Regions from separate parts of the Citrobacter freundii complex sp. 2025EL-00176 genome, predicted to be linked through region 3. Evidence: predicted binding sites of a transcription regulator. Region 3 holds the regulator's gene; each other region holds the start of a gene.
The links. The regulator LexA, encoded in region 3, represses DNA repair genes until DNA is damaged. The targets are predictions, from matches to a motif close to TNCTGTATGTACATACAGNA.
Positions count from the first base shown of each region.

Region 1: a site for LexA is predicted at 3,538-3,557, ahead of sulA (SOS-induced cell division inhibitor SulA). Genes of this name have one in related genera too.
Region 2: a site for LexA is predicted at 1,919-1,938, ahead of sbmC (DNA gyrase inhibitor SbmC). Genes of this name have one in related genera too.

Region 1 covers NZ_JBRYHT010000001.1:339,321-344,463, reverse strand. Annotated here, with positions in the region: gene helD (DNA helicase IV) at 1-26, opposite strand, end outside; gene ACVXHP_RS01655 (YccF domain-containing protein) at 152-598, shown strand; gene yccS (YccS family putative transporter) at 617-2,770, shown strand; gene ACVXHP_RS01645 (TfoX/Sxy family DNA transformation protein) at 2,748-3,362, opposite strand; gene sulA (SOS-induced cell division inhibitor SulA) at 3,579-4,088, shown strand; gene ompA (porin OmpA) at 4,446-5,143, shown strand, end outside.
Region 2 covers NZ_JBRYHT010000002.1:89,332-94,474, reverse strand. Annotated here, with positions in the region: gene phsC (thiosulfate reductase cytochrome B subunit) at 1-518, shown strand, start outside; gene dacD (serine-type D-Ala-D-Ala carboxypeptidase DacD) at 658-1,830, shown strand; gene sbmC (DNA gyrase inhibitor SbmC) at 1,955-2,422, shown strand; gene ACVXHP_RS07550 (FUSC family protein) at 2,509-3,567, shown strand; gene ACVXHP_RS07545 (DUF496 family protein) at 3,806-4,141, shown strand; gene ACVXHP_RS07540 (L-threonine kinase) at 4,182-5,048, opposite strand; gene ACVXHP_RS07535 (acetate/propionate family kinase) at 5,141-5,143, opposite strand, start outside.
Region 3 covers NZ_JBRYHT010000013.1:27,604-32,746, forward strand. Annotated here, with positions in the region: gene plsB (glycerol-3-phosphate 1-O-acyltransferase PlsB) at 1-1,488, opposite strand, end outside; gene ACVXHP_RS19925 (diacylglycerol kinase) at 1,660-2,028, shown strand; gene lexA (transcriptional repressor LexA) at 2,138-2,746, shown strand; gene dinF (MATE family efflux transporter DinF) at 2,878-4,203, shown strand; gene ACVXHP_RS19940 (CsbD family protein) at 4,335-4,544, shown strand; gene zur (zinc uptake transcriptional repressor Zur) at 4,586-5,104, opposite strand.

The DNA.
Region 1 (5,143 bases), on a different contig from region 3:
CCAAGAGAAGTAGCTTTCAGTTCCATAAGACTCAAGCGGATCCACACGAAGAGGTTTGCATATCAGTGTAACCGCCAGAGAAAACGTGCTCCAGCCCAAAAAAACGTTACAATTGCCGAATTCACAGAAAACCAGAGTTAATCGAGGGTTTATGCGTACTGTTCTGAATATTTTAAATTTTGTGTTAGGTGGGTTCGCCACCACCTTGGCCTGGCTATTGGCTACGCTGGTCAGTATTGTGCTTATTTTTACATTACCCTTGACCCGTTCATGCTGGGAAATAACCCGACTCTCGCTGTTTCCCTATGGCAACGAAGCGATTCATGTCGATGAACTTAATCCGGCAGGGAAAAACGTGCTTCTTAATACCGGTGGCACATTGCTCAATATTTTCTGGCTGATTTTCTTCGGTTGGTGGCTGTGCCTGATGCACATTGTCTCCGGCATTGCCCAGTGCATTACGATTATTGGTATTCCGGTGGGCATTGCGAACTTTAAAATTGCCGCTATTGCGCTCTGGCCGGTGGGGCGTCGGGTGGTTTCTGTCGAAGTTGCCCGCGCTGCGCGTGAAGCCAATGCGCGCCGTCGCTTTGAATAATCAGGACTGATGGCCTTTATGTTAAGTCCGCTGCTTAAACGCTATACCTGGAACAGCACCTGGCTGTACTACGTGCGCATTTTTATCGCGCTTTGTGGCACCACAGCGCTACCCTGGTGGCTGGGCGATGTTAAGCTGACCATTCCGCTCACACTGGGCATGGTCGCTGCCGCGCTGACCGATCTGGACGATCGTCTTGCAGGCCGCCTGCGCAATTTGATCATTACGCTGATCTGCTTTTTTATTGCCTCGGCCTCTGTAGAACTGCTCTTCCCATGGCCATGGCTGTTTGCCATTGGGTTAACGCTTTCCACCAGCGGCTTCATTCTGCTGGGGGGGTTAGGCCAGCGCTATGCAACCATCGCCTTTGGTGCATTGTTGATTGCCATCTATACCATGCTGGGAACATCGCTTTACGATCAGTGGTATCAGCAGCCGATCTTGTTACTCGCTGGTGCTATCTGGTACAACCTCCTGACGCTGACCGGGCATCTGCTGTTCCCCATCCGCCCACTGCAGGACAATCTGGCGCGTAGCTACGAACAGTTAGCGCACTACCTGGAACTGAAATCACGCCTTTTTGATCCCGACATTGAAGATGAAAGCCAGGCGCCGTTGTATGATTTGGCCCTCGCTAATGGGCAGTTGATGGCGACGCTAAACCAGACCAAGGTATCGTTACTGACTCGCCTGCGCGGCGACCGCGGGCAGCGCGGAACGCGTCGCACGCTACATTACTATTTTGTAGCGCAGGATATTCACGAGCGCGCCAGCTCTTCACATATTCAGTATCAAACGCTGCGCGAACACTTCCGCCACAGCGACGTGATGTTCCGCTTTCAGCGCCTGATGTCGATGCAAGGGCAAGCGTGTGCGCAACTGTCTCGTTGTATTTTATTACGCACGCCTTACCAGCACGATCCTCACTTTGAGCGCGTCTTCACGCATATAGATGCCGCACTCGATCGTATGCATGCCAGTGGTGAGCCTACCGACCTGCTCAACACGCTGGGATTTTTGCTGTCGAACCTGCGGGCTATTGATGCCCAATTGGCTACCATTGAGTCCGAACAGGCTCAGGTACTCTCGCGTAATGAGTCTGAAAATCAGCTTGCCGATGACAGTCCGCATGGGTTCAGCGATATCTGGTTACGTCTGAGCCGTAATTTTACGCCTGAGTCAGCCCTGTTTCGCCATGCGGTTCGCATGTCGCTGGTGCTTTGTGTCGGCTATGCCATCATCCAGATTACCGGGATGAACCACGGGTACTGGATCCTGCTGACCAGTCTGTTTGTCTGTCAGCCAAACTACAACGCCACCCGACACCGCCTGGCGCTAAGGATTATCGGCACATTAGTAGGGATCGCCATTGGTTTACCGATCCTGTGGTTCGTTCCCTCTCTGGAAGGTCAGTTGATACTGTTGGTGATCACTGGCGTACTATTTTTTGCCTTTCGCAACGTTCAGTATGCGCACGCCACGATGTTTATCACGCTGCTGGTACTGCTGTGCTTTAATCTGCTCGGTGAAGGTTTCGAAGTTGCGCTGCCGCGCGTCATCGATACGCTGATAGGGTGTGCCATCGCGTGGGCTGCCGTCAGTTTTATCTGGCCAGACTGGCGTTTTCGTAACCTGCCACGAGTCATTGAGCGGGCCACTGACGCAAACTGTCGTTACCTCGATGCTATTCTCGAACAATATCATCAGGGTCGTGATAATCGTATGGCATACCGTATCGCCCGTCGTGACGCACACAATCGTGATGCAGAGCTTGCCTCTGTGGTGTCGAACATGTCGAGTGAACCGGATGTCACGGCCCAAACGCGAGAAACAGCGTTTCGCTTACTGTGCCTCAATCATACGTTTACCAGCTACATTTCCGCCCTTGGTGCACATCGCGAACAGTTAACCAACCCGGACGTTCTGGCATTACTGGATGATGCCGTCTGCTACGTTGATGACGCGCTTCACTATCAACCCGCAGACGAACAACGCGTCTACCAGGCGCTGGAGGGACTGAAGCATCGAATTCAGCATCTTGAGCCACGTCCGGACAGTAAAGAACCACTTGTTATACAGCAAGTTGGGCTATTGATCGCCCTGCTCCCGGAAATCCGGCGATTACAACAGCAAATTGCCGTATTGCCTTCTAATACCCCGGTTCCGGCGTAAGAGAACTGACCCACTCCACCAGCTCCTGGCGACGGACCGCCGGGAGCGCTGCTTCATGTACGCCGCCGACCGCGCCTTCAAGGGCATAAAGTATTTTTACCGTCAGGGCTGGATTATTTTGCCGCAGTTTCAGCCAGCACATTTGGGCGCCCAACGTTCGCAATGTTCCCTCATCTTTAATTCCTGCTTCATTTAGCAGGGTCTCCAGATGAAACGTCATATTTGGTAGTTCCCGCAGACGATGTTGAGCAAAGCGACTCTGTTTTTCCTTAACTGCAGCATCTAATGAATAGCGCGATAGCGACACCAACTGCTGCTGGTTTTGCCACAGCGCATCATTCACCTGATAGTAGTTGAGTACCACCGGACGCCCGCGCTTTATAAATGTCAGCCAGACAGGCGAATTTTTTGCACAGTACTGTACGCTCTGCTCGCAGGCCCGAAGATATAACTCACCGCTGGCGACCATAGCAAAGACCGTATCCCCAACCGTCAGACTGTAGCTGCCAAACAATGAGCGATAATGAATGGTTCCCAGAGATGCCAGATATTCTTGTGATTTATAGATCTTTGCATAAGAAAGTTCTTTCATAAAAATCCTTTTAAATCATAACGTAAGCAAATGATTTTCAGTAACAGATCCGTTAATGACGAAAATAGGCAACTTATTCGTATGGGGCAAGATGAATTTTATTTTTGCCGTAATTACGACTAAAAATTGCGAACCTGTTTCCGAAAATAAGGTTGATCTTTGTTGATAGCAGGGTTACTGTATATCCATACAGTAACTCACAGGGCTGGATTGATTATGTACACTTCAGGCTATGCAAATCGTTCTTCGTCGTTCTCTTCCACATCAAGCAACATTGCGCGCGTTTCATCAGAGAACGCAACCGCTGGGCTTATCAGTGAAGTGGTCTATCGCGAGGACCAGCCCATGATGACGCAACTACTGCTGCTTCCTCTGCTGCAACAGTTAGGGCAGCAATCACGCTGGCAGCTGTGGCTGACGCCTCAGCAAAAATTAAGCCGGGAGTGGGTGCAGTCAGCCGGCCTGCCATTGACAAAAGTGATGCAGATTAACCAACTCTCCCCTTGCAATACGCTGGAATCAATGATCCGTGCGTTGCGCACAGGTAATTACAGCGTCGTTATCGGCTGGCTGGCAGAAGAATTAACGGAAGAGGAACATGCCGAACTGGTAAAAGCGGCTGATGAAGGAAATGCTATGGGATTTATCATGCGTCCTGTTCGCGCACAGTCACTTGCGGGGAGACAGCATTCCGGGCTAAAAATTCACTCGAATTTGTATCATTGAGTAAAATTAGGATTTATCCTGGAATTTTTTTTCATGCTTCAATTTGCCGTTGAGCTTTAACGCGTTTTTCGTCCGAACGCCTGTCTCAAGCGGTTTTCAGGAAATCTTCAGTGCGTTTATTAATCCATAAATGTTAAATATTATGTATACAAGCCTTTTTTTTTCATATGCCTGACGGACTTCACACTTGTAAGTTTTCAACTACGTTGTAGACTTTACATCGCCAGGGGTGCTCGGCGTAAGCCGCAGATATCGGTAGAGTAACTATTGAACTGGTCCCCGGGTGAAGGATTTAACCGTGTTATCTCTCTTCGGAGATATTCATGGCGAATTTTGGATGATAACGAGGCGCAAAAAATGAAAAAGACAGCTATCGCAATTGCAGTGGCACTGGCTGGTTTCGCTACCGTGGCGCAGGCCGCTCCGAAAGATAACACCTGGTACGCTGGTGCTAAACTGGGCTGGTCTCAGTACCATGATATTGGCAACAACCAGATCAACAACGCCGGTCCTACCCACGAAAACCAACTGGGTGCTGGTGCGTTCGGTGGTTACCAGGTTAACCCGTACGTAGGTTTCGAAATGGGTTACGACTGGTTAGGCCGTATGCCGTACAAAGGCTACACTGACCAGACTCACAACAACGGCGCTTTCAAAGCTCAGGGCGTTCAGCTGACCGCTAAACTGGGTTACCCAATCACTGACGATCTGGACGTTTATACCCGTCTGGGTGGTATGGTTTGGCGTGCAGACGCTAAAAACAACACCGGCTTCAAAGACCATGACACTGGCGTATCCCCAGTATTCGCTGGTGGCGTAGAGTATGCAATTACTCCTGAAATCGCTACCCGTCTGGAATACCAGTGGACCAACAACATCGGTGACGCGAACACCGTTGGCGGTCGTCCGGATAACGGTCTGTTGAGCGTTGGTGTTTCTTACCGTTTCGGCCAGCAGGAAGAAGCAGCTCCAGTAGTTGTTGCTCCGGCTCCGGCTCCAGAAGTACAGACCAAGCACTTCACTCTGAAGTCTGACGTTCTGTTCAACTTCAACAA
Region 2 (5,143 bases), on a different contig from region 3:
GCCACTTCTCTGTCGGACCGGTAGCGTTGATGGTACAGGTGCATACCTGGTGCGGCTTCGCATTGCTGGCCTTCTGGATCGGCTTTGTGTTAATAAACGCAACCAGCGGCAACGGCTGCCATTATCGCGTGAAATTAAACGGGTTGATATCACGCTGCCTGCTGCAAACGCGCTTTTATCTGTATGGCATCATGAAAGGTGAGCCGCACCCGTTTGCCGCAACGGCAAACGACAAATTTAACCCGCTGCAACAGTTGGCCTACCTGGCCATCATGTACGCGCTGGTTCCGCTGTTGATCATTACCGGCTTGTTATGTCTCTACCCGCAGGTGATGGGGGCGGGGCCGGTAATACTGGTGCTGCATATGGCGTTAGCGATTGTGGGCTTACTGTTCATCTGCGCACATATTTACCTGTGCACGCTGGGCGACACGCCAGGGCAAATTTTCCGCAGTATGATCGACGGCTACCATCGCCATCGCAGCCATCACGCAGAGACTGCGCCACGCAAAGGATAATTTCGCGCGTGGTTTGTCTCTGACAGCCTTATATAACAGCAAGAAAATGTGCCTTATGTCACATTTTCTTGCAATTTATTCAAGTTTGTTCGACAGAACTTCCGTAAAAAGAACGGCTATTTCTCCCTTTTCTGAGGACATGCTGTTGAAACGCCGTTTGTTTATTGCCGCTTCACTATTCACGATGAGTTTTACGTCCGCCTGGGCGACCGATGCCGCCAGCTTCGCCCCTCAGCCGCCTGCGATAAATGCCGGGGCGTGGGTATTAATGGATTACACCACGGGCCAAATTCTGACAGCCGGTAATGAACACCAGCAACGTAACCCCGCCAGTCTGACCAAGCTGATGACCGGCTATGTTGTTGATCGCGCAATCGACAGTAAGCGCATTAGTCCAACCGATATTGTCACCGTTGGGCGCGATGCCTGGGCGAAAGACAATCCGGTATTCGTCGGTTCATCCCTGATGTTCCTGAAACAAGGCGATCGCGTTTCGGTGCGCGACCTCAGCCGCGGGCTAATTGTTGATTCCGGTAATGATGCCTGCGTGGCGCTGGCTGATTACATCGCCGGGGGACAACCGCAGTTTGTCGCGATGATGAACAACTATGCGCAAAAGTTGAACCTGCAGGACACCCATTTTGAAACGGTCCACGGTCTGGATGCGCCGGGTCAGCATAGTTCTGCCTACGACCTGGCCGTGTTGTCGAGAGCTATCATCCATGGTGAACCGGATTTCTACCATATGTACAGTGAGAAAAGCCTTACCTGGAACGGCATCACGCAGCAAAACCGTAATGGCCTGTTGTGGGATAAAACCATGAACGTTGATGGTCTGAAGACCGGGCATACGTCCGGGGCCGGATTCAACCTGATCGCTTCCGCCGTTGATGGACAACGTCGACTGATTGCGGTTGTGATGGGGGCTGAGAGTGCGAAAGGGCGTGAAGACCAGGCGCGTAAGCTGCTGCAATGGGGACAACAAAACTTCGATACGGTACAGGTTTTGCGTAGCGGTAAGCAGGTCGGTACCGAGCGGATCTGGTATGGCGACAAAGAAAAAATCAGCCTCGGCACCGAGCAGGATTTCTGGATGGCCCTGCCTAAAGCGGAAGTCGCTAACATTAAAGCAAAATATGTCCTTGATAAGAAAGAACTGGTTGCTCCAATCGCGGCACATCAGCGTGTGGGCGAAATTGAACTCTACGATCGGGATAAGCTGGTGGCGCACTGGCCTCTGGTTACGCTGGAGTCCGTCAGCGAAGGTGGCGTTTTCTCGCGTCTGAGCGATTATTTCCACCACAAGGCCTAGTTATTTCCTGGAATGCCTGACTGGCAAGAGTGCGAATCTGCTCACATAATAATCACTATTTGCTTGTGGCCGTAATACCTAAAAATTACACTGTATATAAATACAGTGTAATCGCGGAGGTTATATGGAGTACGAGATTAAGCAGGTCGATAAACGCAGGATTGCCGGTTTTCACATGGTGGGTCCGTGGGAACAAACGGTAAAGCAGGGCTTTGAGCAGTTAATGAAGTGGGTCGACGGGAAGCAAATTGTTCCGCTGGAATGGATAGCCGTTTATTACGACAATCCTGACGTTGTCCCGGCGGAGAAACTGCGTTGCGATACCGTGGTATCCGTGCCTGAAGATTTTGCGATCCCGGAAAATAGCGAAGGGGTGATCCTGACCGAAGTGGCGGGGGGCGACTATGCTGTTGCCGTTGCGCGTGTTGAAAACCATGATTTTGCGACGCCCTGGTATCAGTTCTTTGACCGCCTGATGCAGGATACGACTTACGAAATAGCCGCTAAACCCTGCTTTGAAGTGTACATGAACAATGGCATGGAGGATGGCTACTGGGACATTGAAATGTACATACCGGTGCAGTCGAAGTAACTGTTTTTGATGCAAAACAGGATGATATTTTCAGGCAAAAAACGAGTACAATTTTGTTCTTTGCTATTCGCTGACGGAGTGCATGAGTGCGTGCCAATAAGTCACTGAGTCATTTTGAAATTCGTTTGTATCGTCATTATCGTGTAGTGCACGGTATTCGCATTGCGCTTGCGTTTATTCTCACTTTTCTGTTGGTACGCCTGTTAAACATTCCTGAAGGTACATGGCCTCTGATCACGCTGGTGGTGATCATGGGGCCTATTTCTTTTTGGGGTAACGTTGTTCCCAGAGCTTTTGAACGGATTGGCGGCACGATCCTGGGATCGGTGCTTGGGCTGGTGGCCCTGCGTCTGGAGCTCTTTTCGCTTCCGCTAATGCTGATATGGTGCGCGGTGGCGATGTTTCTCTGCGGTTGGCTGGCATTGGGCAAAAAACCGTATCAGGCTCTGCTGATTGGTATTACGCTTGCCGTTGTAGTGGGCGCTCCCGCGGGGGATATGAATACGGCGTTATGGCGCGGCGGCGATGTTATTCTGGGATCGTTGCTGGCGATGCTGTTTACCGGCGTGTGGCCACAACGGGCATTTATACACTGGCGTATTCAGCTGGCGCATTGCGTAACGGGGTACAATCGGGTGTACCAGGCGGCGCTCTCCCCCAATCTGCTTGAACAACCGCGACTGGAGAAGCATTTACAACAGCTGTTGAGCGAGGTTGTCAAAATGCGCGGGCTCATCGCCCCTGCCAGTAAAGAAACCCACATTCAAAAATCCATTTTTGAGGCTATTCAGACGGTTAATCGTAACCTCGTCTGCATGCTTGAGTTACAAATCAATGCGCTCTGGGCCAGCCGTACCAGTCACTTTGTTATGTTGAATGCGCATACGCTGCGTGAAACCCAGCTCAGGACGCAACAGGCGCTACTGACGATAACGCATGCGTTGTATGAAGGTAATCCGCAGCCAGTACTTGCCAATACGGAGAAGCTCAACGATACCGTGGTGGAGTTACGGCAGCTTATCGCTGAGCATAAAGGTGATAATGTCGCGGAAACGCCTATCCACGGCTACGTTTGGTTGAATATGGAGATGGCGCGACAGCTGGAGTTACTTTCGCATTTAATCTGTCGCGTGCTGCGCAAATAAAGAGCAGATGAGGGGATTGGTTCTACTGCTGCTTCGATTCAGCAAAGATTAGAGGTATGATACTGAAAAAGGCTAAAACCATTGGTAACTGCAATGGCTTTACCCTCGATAATTCAGGTTTCAACCATGCATTGTCGATGCAGATGCAACTTGAAGTATGGCGGGCATGAAAGTAATGTTGACCCACTTTAGCCGTTGTTTAAACGAATCCGAATCTCACATTATCAGGGGTGTAAAAATGGAAACTACCAAGCCTTCTTTCCAGGACGTGCTGGAATTTGTTCGTCTGTTCCGTCGTAAAAACAAACTGCAACGTGAAATCCAGGACGTTGAGAAAAAGATCCGTGACAACCAGAAACGTGTCCTGCTGTTGGACAACCTGAGCGACTACATCAAGCCTGGTATGAGTGTCGAAGCGATCCAGGGCATTATCGCCAGCATGAAAAGCGATTACGAAGATCGCGTTGATGATTACATCATCAAAAATGCTGAGATCTCAAAAGAGCGCCGCGATATTTCTAAGAAACTGAAAGCCATGGGCGAACTGAAAAACGGCGAAGCGAAAGCTGAGTAACGATTTCATGCTTGTCCGGGTCGCTGCTGTGCGGCGACCCTTATTGCAGTTCAACCCCGCCTGCGACCATCCGCAATAAATGCTGTTCCGGCCAGTGAACCGTCAGTCTTTTCTGTGTCAGCATCCATTTTATGTAATCCACATCATGACGCGTTCTGTCCAGCATCAGGCCGACAACGCTGCCGCTGTGTGCGACGTTAACGCCGTATAAATCACACTCCTCTACCAGCGCTAAGAGTGAATCAAAATCTGGTTTCGGTAACAGCAACTGGCTGGCGATCGCGCTAAGCGTGGCGGCTTCGCCCATCCGGTAAGGATTTTGGCTGATACAGGCTTCCTGTACCTTTTCCCATGCTCGTTTGAGGGCCGGAGCACCTGCCTGTAACCCGGAATGACGCGGAATACGGTGATAATCCGCAGTGCGCAATGTTTCCGGGCTTTCGAGAACCAGCAGATCGAGTTGAGGCTGGGCTTCGCAGGCAATTTGCGTGGAGGCGTCATTATGATCGAAAAGGGTAAGCTTACGAAAAACGGTGCTGTCGGTAGGCTCCAGCGAAACGCAAAGTTGCGCCAGCGTAGGCTCATCCAGGTGATGGCCCAGATGATATGCCGTGGCGACAGCCGTAGCGGCAATATCTGCAGTGCTGCTGGCCATTCCTTTAGCGATGGGAATAGTTGACTGGACATCAATTCGGATATCCTGACTCATCTGCGCCGGGTACTGCCAGTGCTGCAATAGTCGATTAACCATCGCCCGTGAAAGTGGACGTTCCTCTTCCAGCGGCGAGCCTGAAGTGACCTCCACGGTGCTATACCATTCGACCGGGCAGGAGACTAATTTCTCACTGCCCAGAATCCAGCCCTGGATAAGTTCTCCGCATGATGCGGGACATTGCGCAACAGCCACGTCTTCACCTTTGTGATCAGCAATCCTCGGCGCATAGTGTCATGGCGATCGCGCTATTACCATGATTTGCCGCAATTTGCGGTGCGGCAGGATTA
Region 3 (5,143 bases):
GATAGACTCGATAGGATCGATAGATTCACGCCACTCCGGCACATGCTGGTTGAGGTAAGTCATCAATGGCATCGGCTCGCCAAAGTTGACGTAGCCCTGACCCAGATTACGCAGCTTGCTTAAGCCACGCAGCATTTGCGGCAGGCTCTCTTTCTCTTTCGTCGCGCCACGCAGTTCTTTCGCATACGTGCCCACTTCCATTACGTGCTCGTAGCCGATGTAGATCGGTACGAGGGTAATCGGACGCGTACCGCCGCGCAGCATCGCCTGAATGGTCATCGACAGGGTGCCGGTTTTCGGGTCGAGCAAACGTCCGGTACGCGAACGACCGCCTTCGACAAAGTACTCAACCGAGTAGCCGCGGCTGAACAACTCGCCCAGATATTCGCGGAAAACGGTGGAATAAAGCTTATTGCCTTTGAAGGTACGACGAATAAAGAACGCGCCCAGACGGCGGAAAATCGGGCCTGCTGGCCAGAAGTTCAGGTTGATGCCTGCCGCGATGTGCGGCGGAACCAGACCCTGATGGTACAGCACGTACGACAGCAGCATATAGTCCATATGGCTGCGATGGCACGGAACATAGACGATTTCGTGCCCATCGTGCGCCAACTGGCGTACACGCTCTGCATTATGAACGTTAATCCCCTGATACAGACGGTTCCAGGTAAAGCCCAGAATACGGTCTGTCAGACGGATCATCTCGTAGGAGAAGTTGGCGGCAATCTCTTCCATCAGCGCTATCGCATTTTGCTGCGCTTTTTCGTGGGAGATTTTTTTACTGCGCGCTTCATCTTCTACCGCACGCGCGATAGCTTTTGAGGCCAACAGTTTGTTAAACAGATCCTGACGGGCAGGGAGGCGCGGACCGACAGCGGCCAGGCGTTGGCGCGCAAAGTGCATACGCGCTACGCGCGCCAGCTTCTGGGCGATAATTTTATCTGTACCGTGTTCATCCGCCATGCGACGCAGGGAAACCGACGGGGAGAAGCGGACAAAGCTGTCGCGACCCAGCCAGGACACAGCAAAGAATTTTTGTACGCCGTTCAGCATACGCAGCGGCGGGTTGACCTCGCCTTTTTCGCGCCCGGGCGCACGACCAAACATCACCGAAACCGGCACCATCTGCACATCCAGGTCTGGATTGCTGCGATGCAAGTCGAGATAGTTATGGAACAGCTTAATGGACTCTTCTTTTGGCGTGTAATAGGTAAATACACGTGGACCGCCGTGAATAAACACGTAGCGCGGCAGTAGAGTTCCGTCTATCTCCAGCGGTTCCAGGGGATCCGGGAGATCGTGCGCCAGACATTGGGCGCGCAGCGTCAGCAAGTCTGCTTTGGAGTTGTACGGTAGGACGTACATAATGGGGCGAGAAGTATCGAGCCCCAATTCCGGTGCAGGTTCCGCCGGAATAGACTTGCTTTTTACCAGCACGCTTAATGGTAAATTCAGTAATTTGTAGTAAATTCGTGGCCAGCCGGACATAAACGATGTAAAGCCTCTGGTTAATAATGCAAATGCGCTGCAAGGATATCAGAAAGTTTAGTGAATTTCTGGTGTATCCGGTCATACTTCGCGCTGCTTTGCCACACCCTGAAACAAACGGGGTAACGTTACAATGACATTGACGCTAATAATGTAAAAAGGTTCTTTTTGATGGCCAATAATACCACTGGATTCACCCGAATTATCAAAGCAGCAGGCTATTCCTGGAAAGGTTTTCGCGCCGCATGGATTAATGAGGCGGCATTTCGCCAGGAAAGCGTTGCCGTTCTGCTAGGCGTTGCCATCGCCTGCTGGCTGGACGTCGACGCCATTACGCGCGTGTTGCTGATCGGTTCCGTGATGCTGGTGATGATCGTTGAAATTCTCAACAGTGCGATTGAGGCGGTGGTTGATCGTATCGGCTCCGAGTACCACGAACTGTCTGGTCGTGCGAAAGACATGGGGTCGGCGGCGGTACTACTGTCCATTTTTGTCGCCCTGATCACCTGGGGCATCCTGTTGTGGTCGCATTTGCGATAAAGATTCCACAACTTCATCATTCTCCTGTTTTTTGTGCAGTTTGCGGTTCCAAAATCACCTTTAGCTGTATATACTCACAGCATAACTGTATATACACCCAGGGGGCGGAATGAAAGCGTTAACGGCCAGGCAGCAAGAGGTGTTTGATCTTATTAGAGATCACATCAGCCAGACAGGTATGCCACCGACGCGTGCGGAGATCGCGCAGCGTTTGGGGTTCCGTTCCCCAAACGCTGCTGAAGAACATCTGAAAGCGCTGGCGCGTAAAGGTGTGCTGGAAATTGTATCCGGCGCATCGCGTGGTATTCGTCTGTTGCAGGAAGAAGAAGAAGGTTTACCGCTTGTCGGGCGCGTTGCGGCAGGTGAGCCACTTCTGGCGCAGCAACACATCGAAGGCCATTATCAGGTCGATCCTTCACTGTTCAAACCGAACGCCGATTTTCTGCTGCGCGTCAGCGGTATGTCGATGAAAGATATCGGGATTATGGACGGTGATTTGCTGGCCGTGCATAAAACACAGGATGTGCGTAACGGCCAGGTTGTCGTCGCGCGCATTGACGACGAAGTGACGGTGAAGCGCCTGAAAAAACAGGGCAACAAGGTTGAACTCCTGCCAGAAAACAGCGAATTCAAACCCATTGTGGTCGACCTGCGCGAGCAAAACTTCACCATCGAAGGGCTGGCTGTTGGCGTCATTCGTAACGGTGAATGGCTGTAATCACAGGTTGCTTTCCCGACAGCCGGATAAGACGTTTGCGTCGTCATCCGGCAACGTGCCCGGTGGCGCTGCGCTTACCGGGCATGGACAACATCTTCCAGTACGTCTAACTTCTTTTCAGGCGCTATTTCATGCCTTTCTTTACCTCCTCCGACAAAGCACTCTGGCGTCTAGCCTTACCGATGATCTTCTCCAATATCACCGTTCCCTTGCTGGGATTGGTCGATACCGCGGTCATTGGTCATCTGGACAGTCCGGTCTATCTTGGCGGCGTTGCCGTTGGCGCCACCGCGACCAGTTTTCTCTTTATGCTGCTGCTTTTTTTACGCATGAGCACCACCGGCCTTACCGCCCAGGCATTTGGCGCGAAAAATCCGCAGGCACTGGCGCGTGCGCTGGTGCAACCGCTAATGCTGGCGCTGGGGGCGGGGCTGCTTATTGCACTGTTTCGTACGCCGATTATCGATCTGGCCCTGCATATTGTCGGCGGCAGTGAAGCCGTACTGGAGCAGGCCCGACGTTTCCTGGAAATCCGTTGGTTAAGCGCCCCCGCCTCGCTGGCGAATCTGGTGCTGCTCGGCTGGCTGCTTGGCGTTCAGTATGCGCGAGCGCCGGTTATCCTGCTGATTGTCGGTAATGTTCTCAACATTGTGCTCGATTTGTGGCTGGTGATGGGCCTGCATATGAACGTGCAGGGCGCGGCGCTGGCGACGGTCATCGCCGAATACGCCACCTTGCTGATCGGTCTGTTAATGGTCCGCAAGGTCCTGCATATGCGCGGAATTTCGCTGGCAATGTTGAAACAGGCGTGGCGTGGCAATTTCCGCCGGTTACTGGCGCTTAACCGCGACATCATGCTGCGCTCGCTGTTGCTGCAGCTCTGTTTTGGTGCCATTACGGTGCTGGGTGCGCGTCTGGGGAGCGATATCATTGCGGTAAATGCTGTTCTGATGACCTTACTGACCTTTACCGCCTACGCGCTGGACGGGTTCGCCTACGCCGTTGAAGCGCATTCTGGTCAGGCCTATGGCGCAAGGGATGGCAGCCAGTTACTGGATGTCTGGCGCGCAGCCTGTCGACAGTCCGGTCTTGTGGCGATTCTGTTTTCGCTGGTTTATGCCCTGTTTGGCGAGCACATTATCGCGTTGCTGACTTCGCTCCCGCAGATACAACTGCTGGCCGATCGCTATCTTATCTGGCAGGTGATTTTGCCGCTGGTTGGCGTCTGGTGTTATTTGCTGGACGGTATGTTTATCGGCGCAACACGGGCTGCAGAAATGCGCAACAGCATGGCCGTTGCCGCCGCGGGATTCGCATTAACGTTGCTGGCTTTACCACTGCTGGGTAACCACGGCTTGTGGCTGGCGCTCACCGTGTTTCTCGCCCTGCGCGGGCTTTCACTGGCCTTTATCTGGCGACGTCACTGGCGCAACGGGACGTGGTTCGTTGAAGCCTGACGGTTAAAAATTCTGAATAGTGAGTCGAATGCCGAATCAGTGACTACACTTATTATCACGTCCAGCAGAAAAGATAGCGGAGTTGGACGAGATACTCTGGCTATTCACAACCTAACGATGAGGATTTGATGATGAATAAAGACGAAGTCGGCGGCAACTGGAAACAGTTCAAAGGTAAAGTGAAAGAGCAATGGGGCAAACTGACCGACGATGATATGACGGTCATTGAAGGCAAACGTGACCAACTGGTCGGTAAAGTCCAGGAGCGTTACGGTTACGCAAAAGATCAGGCGGAGAAAGAAGTTACTGATTGGGAAACCCGCAACGATTACCGCTGGTAATTAGTCCCCTCCTGAGAGTACAAGGATGTACGCTCTTTTGCTTAGCGACCGACTTTCTTTTTCACCAAAATTGAGTGGTCATGCTGGCATTCTCCAGGATGGCGACAGGCTTCAACCTCCACGCATGCCGGGCACAGCCCGTGAGCTTCAATCACGTTATGCCGCAGAGCAAAACCCATTTTTGCCGCCAGCATATGCATAATGTCTTCCACACCTTCCGCACACTCTTCTTTTACCACGCCACAGCGATCGCAAATAAACATCGCAGAACTGTGGGTCGGTTGATCGAACAGGTGACACAGCATGTAACTGTTGGTCGATTCCACTTTATGTACAAAACCTTGTTCCAGCAGAAAATCGAGCGCACGATAAACGGTCGGCGGCTTGGCCTGTGGCTCGGTTTCCCGTAGCAGGTCGAGCAGATCGTAAGCGCTGATTGCACCTTCCTGCAGGCTCATCAGGCGCAGCACTTCGAGGCGCTGCGGCGTTAGCCGCACGTTGCGTTGCGCACAGAGCTTTTCAGCTTGAGCCAATAACTCCTGCGTGGTGGTTTTGTCCATTTGGCGCCTCGATTTGTGTGAAAGGTTAATCCCTTACTT